3 regions of the Enterobacter sp. RHBSTW-00994 genome follow, and region 3 is predicted to be linked to each of the others. Evidence: predicted binding sites of a transcription regulator. Region 3 holds the regulator's gene; each other region holds the start of a gene.
What was found. Region 3 encodes CRP, which controls carbon source genes, mostly activating them, when cyclic AMP is high. Its sites were predicted from a motif close to ATGTGANNNNNNTCACAT; they were not measured.
Positions count from the first base shown of each region.

Region 1 (3,283 bases), 2.4 Mb from region 3:
AACGGTCAGGTCAACTACAGATACGTTAGGAGTTGGAACGCGGAACGCCATACCCGTCAGTTTACCGTTCAGCTCAGGCAGTACAACGCCTACAGCTTTAGCAGCACCGGTAGAAGAAGGGATGATGTTCTGAGCCGCGCCACGGCCGCCGCGCCAGTCTTTGTGAGACGGGCCGTCAACAGTTTTCTGAGTAGCGGTGGTTGCGTGAACAGTGGTCATCAGGCCTTCAACGATACCGAAGTTGTCGTTGATAACTTTAGCCAGTGGAGCCAGGCAGTTGGTGGTGCAGGATGCGTTGGACACGATGTCCTGGCCTGCGTATTTTTCAAAGTTTGCGCCTTTAACAAACATTGGGGTTTTGTCTTTGGACGGACCAGTCAGAACCACTTTTTTCGCGCCAGCAGTGATGTGCTTACGAGCGGTTTCGTCGGTCAGGAACAGGCCAGTTGCTTCAGCAACAACGTCAACGCCCACTTCGTCCCACTTCAGGTTAGCCGGATCACGCTCAGCGGTAACACGGATTTTTTTACCGTTAACGATCAGATGACCGTCTTTCACTTCAACGGTACCGTTGAAACGGCCGTGAGTGGAGTCATATTTCAGCATGTAAGCCATGTAGTCAGCGTCTAACAGATCGTTGATTGCAACAATCTCGATGTCAGAACGTTCCTGAGCAGCACGGAAAACAATGCGACCGATACGGCCAAAACCGTTGATACCTACTTTGATAGTCATATATTCCACCAGCTATTTGTTAGTGAATAAAAGGTTGCCTGTAAAATTACAAAAACCTTACGCAGCGTCAAGCGGAATCGTGTCAATCATTGCGACAAATCAATCCTGTGACTAACGTTTGTGCGACTGACTCGCCTCACTTTCCCTTTGAGCTAGCAACCACATGGGGGCTGCGCCCGGAATTTTAAAGGCCCGTCAGTATAAAAATGTGATTCGCATCACAATTGACTGACCGGCTTTTCGCGACAAGTAAGTTTAGAACAAAAGTTCAGACTTCAGTGTTAATGTTTTGTTAGAATCCGGGTGAGAAGGTGTCTGTTTCTACAGCGAGATGTAAGCATATGTCGAACCAACGTAACCCTGATGAACTGAAAAAAAATCTCACCGAAATGCAGTTCTATGTCACCCAAAATCATGGGACAGAACCGCCATTTACCGGGCGTTTATTGCACAATAAGCGAGACGGTATCTACCACTGCCTGGTGTGTGACGAACCATTGTTCACTTCGCAATCAAAATACGATTCTGGCTGTGGCTGGCCGAGCTTTTATGAGCCGGTAAGCGATGACGCAATTCGTTACCTGAATGACACAACCCACGGTATGCAGCGCACGGAAATCCGCTGCGGAAACTGTGATGCACATCTCGGGCATGTATTCCCGGATGGCCCTCAACCGACAGGCGAGCGTTTCTGTGTTAATTCCGCATCATTGAGCTTCAGTGATGATGAAAATGGTGACCAGACTAAAGGTTGAAAAAACGATTCAGCAAATTATTCCTTTGAAAGGGAGATATCATGAATATTGAGGACATGATTCACAGCATGACGCCGGACATTTATCAGCGTCTGGTCACTGCCGTTGAACTCGGAAAATGGCCTGATGGTGTGGCGCTGACTGCGGAGCAAAAAGAGAACAGTTTGCAACTGGTGATGCTGTGGCAGGCTCGCAATAACACGGATGCCCAGCACATGACCATCGACACACAAGGTCAGATGGTGATGAAAAGCAAGCGTGAGCTAAAAGAAGACTTTGGTATCACGCCGAAGCCGATTGCGACATTTAGATCCTGATTGTTCTCATCCCTCTGGGGCAAATCTTTCGTTTGCTCCGGAGGAAGAGAACAGGGCGATCACTTCTTATCCATCATCGCTTTAAGATTGGCAAACGGGTTGTATTTGGCTTCGCCAACGCTATCCTGCGCGTCTTCCCCTGCCACAACCGTTGAACCATATTGGTCGGCTTCGGTGTATTTCGAATGTTCATGGTCATGGCAGTACAGGCACAACATTTCCCAGTTGCTGCCATCCTCAGGGTTATTCGAGTGGTCGTGGTCGATATGATGCACGGTCAGTTCGCGCAAATTCGAATAGACGAACTCACGAGAACAGCGCCCACAAACCCAGGGGAAGAGCTTTAGCGCCTTTTCCCGATAACCGACTTCCAGTCGCGCGTAATTTTTAGGGATAAAAGCCATAATCCTCAAGTCTCCTGCTTAAATGATGAGCGATAGCAAACGTGCTATCGCTGATTGATGCTTTACGGCTGGGTCTCTTCCCAGTCTGCCAGTGTATACAGCGTTGCACCCGCAACTGACATCTCCATAAAGGCTAATGTGCTGTCCTGCGTCTGAATGTTGACGCCCCGACATCCGTCGGTGATTACGCTGACGTTGTACCCGAGTTTGAGTGCGTCCAGTACCGTAAATTTCACGCAGTAATCTGTCGCCAGCCCCATTACGATGAGATCGCGGATCTCATGGTGGCGCAACCAGGCATCCAGTTCCGTCTTTTGGCGATGACCGTTGTCAAAAAACGCACTGTAGCTGTCAATGCGTGGGTTTTCACCTTTGTGGAAGACAGCATCAATCGCTTTCTGGTTCAGCAGCGGGTGCAGTTCCGCACCTGGCGTTTGCTGAACACAATGATCGGGCCAGAACGTTTGCGCCAGTCCATCAAGTTCTCCCTGGGTGAAGGGAGCAACGTGATGCTGGCTGGCGAAACTGCCGTGGTTCGCAGGATGCCAGTCCTGGCTTGCGACAACGGCGTCTTCGCGCGCGTTGCACCAGGCAATAAGCCTGTTTGCCACGTCGATGGTGCTGTCACCTTCGGTGACAGCCAGCGCGCCACCCGCACAGAAGTCATTTTGCAGATCAACCAGTAGCAAAGCACGATGTGACATACGAGCTCCTTATTCGTCTGGCGTCAGTTCGCCGCGCAGATTTTGCATCATGGCATTGCGGATGGACTGTACATCCAGATCCTGACTGAGTAAGTAGTGAAGTTTAGTCAGCGTCGCCTCGACCGTCATATCAAAACCGCTAATCACCCCCGCATGCGCCAGCGCATTCCCGGTTGCATAGCCTCCCATGTTAACTTTGCCAGACATACATTGAGTCAGGTTGACGACGACAATCCCGCGTTCACTTGCTTCCTGTAGTTCTTTCAGGAACTCGCCGTTCTGCGGGGCATTACCCACACCGTAAGAACGCAGGATCAGGGCCTTCACTGGCTGGCGCAGGAAGTTGCGCACCACGTCGGCGGAAATTC
Region 1 covers NZ_CP056199.1:1,909,211-1,912,493, forward strand. The annotation lists gene gapA (glyceraldehyde-3-phosphate dehydrogenase) at 1-735, opposite strand, end outside; gene msrB (peptide-methionine (R)-S-oxide reductase MsrB) at 1,077-1,490, shown strand; gene HV346_RS09140 (YeaC family protein) at 1,532-1,807, shown strand; gene yajD (HNH nuclease YajD) at 1,867-2,211, opposite strand; gene pncA (bifunctional nicotinamidase/pyrazinamidase) at 2,274-2,915, opposite strand; gene ansA (asparaginase) at 2,925-3,283, opposite strand, start outside.
Region 1: msrB (peptide-methionine (R)-S-oxide reductase MsrB) is a predicted target of CRP. The motif match lies at 942-959, and genes of this name have one in related genera.

Region 2 (3,283 bases), 2.1 Mb from region 3:
CTTTAGCGGCAAATTTCTTGAAGTTCAGAGGCAGTTTTTCAGACCACAGAACAGTGATGTTTGGCTCCGGAGAAGGACCCATGGTGTACAGGGTATTCAGGAAGCGGAAGCTGTTTTTGGTAACCAGAGTACGGCCATCAACGCCCATACCACCGATAGATTCAGTTGCCCAGATTGGGTCACCGGAGAACAGTTCATCATATTCAGGGGTACGCAGGAAGCGAACCATACGCAGTTTCATGACCAGGTGGTCAATCATTTCCTGAGCGTCTTGTTCGGTGATTTTGCCTGCTTTGATGTCGCGTTCGATGTATGCATCCAGGAAGGTGGATACACGACCGAAGGACATTGCTGCACCATTCTGAGATTTAACCGCAGCCAGGTAGCCGAAGTAAGTCCACTGGATAGCTTCCTGAGCGTTGGTGGCAGGACCAGAGATATCGCAGCCATATTTAGCAGCCATTTCTTTGATCTGACCCAGCGCACGGTGCTGTTCTGCGATTTCTTCACGCAGACGGATAGTGGCTTCCAGATTTACACCGTTTTCCAGATCAGACTGCAGGGAAACGAACTGTGCATATTTGTCTTTCAGGAGGAAGTCGATACCGTACAGCGCAACACGACGGTAGTCACCAATGATACGGCCACGGCCATACGCATCTGGCAGACCAGTCAGAACGCCAGATTTACGGCAGTTCAGGATGTCTTTGGTGTAAACATCAAATACGCCCTGGTTATGGGTCTTACGGTATTCGGTGAAGATTTTTTTCAGCATCGGGTCCAGTTCGCGATTGTACGCTTTGCAGGAACCTTCAACCATTTTGATACCACCAAACGGGATAATTGCACGTTTCAGTGGCGCTTCAGTCTGCAGACCAACAATTTTCTCAAGCGCTTTGTTGATGTAGCCAGCGTCGTGAGAAGTGATGGTGGATGCAACAGAGGTGTCAAAATCAACTGGCGCGTGAGTGCGGTTTTCCAGTTTAACGCCTTCCATTACGTTGTCCCACAGCTTGGTTGTTGCGTCGGTCGCACCAGCCAGGAAGGATTCGTCGCCTTCATACGGGGTATAGTTTTTCTGAATGAAGTCACGTACGTTTACTTCATTCTGCCAGTCACCTTTCGTAAAACCTTCCCAGGCTGTGGCTAACTTTTCATTAAGCTCGGACATGTAACACCTACCTTCTTAAGTGGATTTTTTATTTACTGCCTGAGAAAACCATCAATGATGGTCGTCGCCACGCAGGTAAATGACCCAGTATGTCAACCCAACTAACAAACCCCCACCAATAATGTTCCCGATAGTGACCGGGATCAGGTTATCAGTAATGAAGTTCATAACAGTCAGGTGAGAGAAACTTTCCGGGGTTGAACCAACTGCAGTCCAGAACTCCGGGCTCGCAAAATGACGGATTACAATACCCATAGGGATCATAAACATGTTTGCGATACTGTGCTCAAAGCCGCTGGCAACAAACATCGCAACCGGTAGAACCATAATCATGGCTTTATCCATCAGGCTACGACCAGAATAGCTCATCCAGACAGCCAGGCAGACCATAAGGTTCGCAAGAATGCCAAGAGCAACGGCTTCGATAAATGTATGGTGCATTTTGTGGTCGGCAGTTTGCAGGACATTAAGGCCCCAGCCACCGTTAGCGGTCATATACTCGCCTGATAACCACATCAACAGAACAAAGAGTAGTGCGCCAATCAGGTTCCCAACGTAAACGTTAAGCCAGTTACGCGCCAGTTGTCCCCAGGTAATTCTTCCGCTGGCTTTCGCGACGACAATCAGAACCGTCGAGGTGAAAAGGTCAGCGCCACAAATCACACACAGGATCAAACCCAGTGAGAAGCAGATACCTCCGATGAATTTGGCAATCCCAAAAGGCATTCCGGCTGTACCGGTGGTGGCAGTAATGTAGAAGACAAAAGCAATGGAGATGAACACACCAGCAGTAATCGCCAGATAGAACGTCTTCATCGGGTGTTTTGTTGCTTTATAGACACCCGCTTCTTCGGCAACTTTGGCCATCGCAGCTGGGAGTAATAGATCAAAAGGGTTGTCAGCTTTCACACTAACTCTCTCTTTATTAAGTCGGCGACGAGATACTAACAAAGCATTATAGAAGAGAAATTGATATAGATCATATCTCGCCTGGCTTATAGGCCCTCAAAGCGCATGGTTTTGCAACAATGTGGGTGTAAGTTTTTGATTATCCGTATAAAAATAAATTTTAAAAGTTATGAAAAGAGTTGAATTTTTTCTCCCGCCCCCCTGTTAAACAGTTAATTAAAATGGAGTATTACCCATAAAAAGTAACAGTAATACGCAGGCAATAATTATTATATTTACCTGTATTTAACTTTATTATTACAAACAAGTGTCATTGCTGAAGGAAATAAAAAACGGGGCAATGAAATTGCCCCGTAATATAGCCCAGACGATTGAATCCGCCTACAGTTGCTAATGTTATATGCGCTTATTTTGACCAGTAAGCGGCTTTTGCTTTCTGTAATTTCTCATACGCATTCAGCAGAGACTGGTGTGCAGGGAACGCTTTAAGATTGCTATCGACTGCCTGCAGGCCATAGAAGGGCTCTTCGCCGCTCAGTGCCGCGCTGGCCGCTTCGACGGCGTCTGCGCCATACATGCGCACAAACGCATTCAGGTATTGCAACGGTTGACGATCTTCTTCCTGCGCCAGCAACAGTAGCGTTTGCAAACAACGGTAGTAGTTGGTGCGTTCTGCAGAGAACACGGACTGGTTGAATTCCATTGTCCATTCAGTCCATGCCAGTGCCTGATCCAGATCCCCACCCGCCAGGGCAAGCATCGCTTTCAGTTCACCAATACGCAGAGTATACCAGCCATTATCTTTGCCGGTTGCCAGGCCCAGCAGCTCGCGTACGCGGGTGAAGTCATCATGGCCTTCATCGTCCAGTTGGGCGATCAGGTTAAGATAATCTTCTTTTTCCCACTCGCTGCCAGGCAAGGCCAGCAGCGTTTCACGGAGATGCGCACCCATGCTGTTGTTCGCCAGCCACAGATCTTCTGCTGGATAGATATCAGACATACCCGGCACAATAATACGGCAGGCATAGACGCTAAGGTGCTCGTAGTCGGCAATATACACTTCCTGGTCTTCAGCCTTGAAGATAGCCATCAGCGTGGCAAACTCTTCTTCTGTCGTGCCAGAGAAGCTCCAGTCAACAAACGGATAATCTGCATCTTGCTTAAACATATCCCAGGAGATCAAACCGCTGGAATCGATGAAGT
Region 2 covers NZ_CP056199.1:1,594,581-1,597,863, forward strand. The annotation lists gene pflB (formate C-acetyltransferase) at 1-1,171, opposite strand, end outside; gene focA (formate transporter FocA) at 1,223-2,080, opposite strand; gene ycaO (30S ribosomal protein S12 methylthiotransferase accessory factor YcaO) at 2,487-3,283, opposite strand, start outside.
Region 2: focA (formate transporter FocA) is a predicted target of CRP. The motif match lies at 2,139-2,156, and genes of this name have one in related genera.

Region 3 (3,283 bases):
CAACGCGCTTCATGGCTGACCGTTAAACCTTTCCAGTCAGGGAGTTGCTATGTCTGCCAGACATCCGGTTATTGCCGTTACAGGTTCGAGTGGGGCAGGAACAACCACCACCAGCCTCGCCTTTCGCAAGATTTTCGCGCAACTGAACTTACGGGCAGCCGAAGTCGAAGGGGACAGTTTCCATCGCTATACTCGCCCTGAAATGGATATGGCCATTCGCAAGGCTCGCGATCTCGGTAAACATATCAGCTACTTTGGGCCTGATGCTAACGACTTCGGCCTGCTTGAGCAGACATTTCATGCGTACGGGCAAACAGGTAAAGGGCAATCCCGTAAGTATCTGCATACCTATGATGAAGCCGTCCCCTGGAATCAGGTTCCCGGCACGTTCACGCCATGGCAACCGCTTCCTGAACCAACCGACGTGCTCTTTTATGAAGGCTTGCACGGCGGTGTGGTCACACCACATCACAACGTGGCGCGACATGTGGATTTGCTGGTCGGCGTGGTTCCTATCGTCAACCTGGAGTGGATCCAAAAGCTCACACGCGATACCAGCGAACGCGGTCATTCCCGTGAAGCCGTGATGGATTCGGTCGTGCGTTCGATGGAGGATTACATCAACTTCCTGACGCCGCAGTTCTCGCGTACGCACATCAACTTCCAGCGCGTCCCGACGGTCGATACCTCCAACCCTTTTGCGGCCAAAAGTATTCCTTCTCTGGATGAGAGTTTTGTAGTGATTCACTTCCGAAATCTGGAAGGTATTGATTACCCCTGGCTGCTTGCAATGTTGCAGGGCTCGTTTATTTCCCACATGAATACATTGGTGGTTCCGGGCGGGAAAATGGGGCTGGCGATGGAGTTGATCATGACGCCGCTGGTCGAGCGACTGATGGAAGGGAAGAAGATCGCATGAACATTTCCCCTCTCCGCAGGGAGAGGGTCCGGATGAGGGCATCAACGTGCATGATGCCCAACACACATCAGGCTTCAATCACTTCGTAGGAATGCGTGATATTTACCGCTTTTTCCAGCATTAACGCCACAGAGCAGTATTTCTCAGCAGAAAGATCAACCGCGCGTGATACTGCCGCATCCTTCAGATCTTTACCGGTGACAATAAAATGCAGATTGATGTGCGTAAACAGGCGCGGCGCTTCTTCACGACGCTCTGATGTCAGCTTAACTTCGCAATCTGTCACGTCATGACGACCTTTTTGCAGAATAGATACCACGTCAATTGCGCTGCATCCACCCGCCGCCATCAGCACCATCTCCATCGGACTTGGTGCTTTATCGCCGGAGTTACCATCCATCAAAATCTGGTGTCCAGAAGCGGATTCGCCCAGGAATGTTAAACCTTCAACCCATTTCACACGCGCTTGCATATTCATTAACTCCAACGTTGCATTTTTGGTGACAGATTACGCGTGCGTTACAATTCTCGCAACGGAAGGCGACCTGCATCATGCTGAAGCGAGACACCAGGAGACACGCGGCAAAAGCTATGCTAAAACACTCGGGATGCTACAGTAATGCATTGACGTTACACATGTATGCAGAGGACATCAAACTTTACTGGCTGCGAATATTACGACAGCCGACTTCCCAGGTATGGGTAAGAATTCGATTGCAACCCCAGAGTCCGGATGCATCTTATGACTCTGGTGACAGCTTATAACAGAGGATAACAGCGCATGGTGCTTGGCAAACCGCAAACAGACCCGACTCTCGAATGGTTCTTGTCTCATTGCCACATTCATAAGTACCCATCGAAGAGCACGCTGATTCACCAGGGTGAAAAAGCGGAAACGTTGTATTACATCGTCAAAGGCTCGGTGGCAGTGCTGATCAAAGATGAAGAAGGGAAAGAGATGATCCTTTCTTATCTGAACCAGGGCGATTTCATCGGCGAGCTGGGCCTGTTTGAAGAAGGCCAGGAACGCAGTGCCTGGGTTCGTGCAAAAACCGCATGTGAAGTGGCTGAAATCTCCTACAAGAAATTCCGTCAGTTGATCCAGGTTAACCCTGACATCCTGATGCGTCTTTCTTCGCAGATGGCTCGCCGTCTGCAGGTCACGTCTGAGAAAGTGGGTAACCTCGCCTTCCTGGACGTAACAGGCCGTATTGCACAGACGCTGCTGAACCTGGCGAAACAACCTGATGCAATGACCCACCCGGACGGTATGCAAATTAAAATCACCCGCCAGGAAATTGGTCAGATTGTCGGCTGTTCTCGTGAAACGGTTGGCCGTATCCTGAAAATGCTGGAAGACCAGAACCTGATCTCCGCACACGGTAAAACCATCGTGGTTTACGGAACCCGTTAATTCCGGTAAAACGGCGTGCCATCGCAAGGTGTCACGCCGTTTTTGTCTCTATCCCCCATGTGGCGAAGGCTGATTTATCACCCGGAAGTTAACTATGCACTGCGGCAAACGCTGGTGCTGTGTCTTCCTGTGGCTGTGGGATTGCTCCTCGGACATCTGCAACAAGGTCTGCTTTTCTCTCTCGTCCCTGCCTGCTGCAACATTGCGGGTCTGGATACGCCCCACAAACGCTTTTTCAAACGCCTGATTATTGGCGGCTGCCTGTTTGCCGGTTGTAGCCTTGCGGTGCAACTGCTACTCGCCCGTGAGATCCCGCTGCCGCTGATTCTGACAGTACTTGCGATGACGCTTGGCGTCACGGCTGAAATCAGCTCACTGCATGCCCGGTTACTGCCTGCATCGCTTATTGCGGCCATTTTTACCCTCAGCCTCGCAGGCAATATGCCGGTGTGGGAACCCCTGCTTATCTACGCCCTGGGCACGCTGTGGTACGGCGTATTTAACTGGTTTTGGTTCTGGCTATGGCGCGAACAGCCACTGCGTGAATCCCTGAGCCTGCTCTATGTACAGCTTGCTGATTACTGTGAAGCCAAGTACACCTTGCTGACTCAGCACACCGACCCGGAAAAGTCGTTGCCGCCACTGCTGGCTCGCCAGCAAAAGGTGGTCGATCTGATAAGCCAGTGCTACCAACAGTTGCATATGCTTGCAGCCAATAAAAACCATGACTACAAGCGGTTACTGCGCACGTTTCAGGTAGGGCTGGATCTGCAAGAACACATCTCCGTCAGTTTGCACTACCCTCACGAGGTGCAAAAGCTGGTCGAGCGCAGCCACGCTGAAGCGGTGATCCGCTGGAATGCGCAAACGGTCGCGGCGCGTCTGCGCGTGCTGGCTGACGATATCCTCTATCACCGCTATCCCACGCGTTTCACTATGGAGAAACAGCT
Region 3 covers NZ_CP056199.1:4,408,961-4,412,243, forward strand. The annotation lists gene HV346_RS21120 (YheU family protein) at 1-19, shown strand, start outside; gene HV346_RS21125 (phosphoribulokinase) at 50-919, shown strand; gene HV346_RS21130 (OsmC family protein) at 987-1,391, opposite strand; gene crp (cAMP-activated global transcriptional regulator CRP) at 1,701-2,333, shown strand; gene HV346_RS21140 (YccS/YhfK family putative transporter) at 2,391-3,283, shown strand, end outside.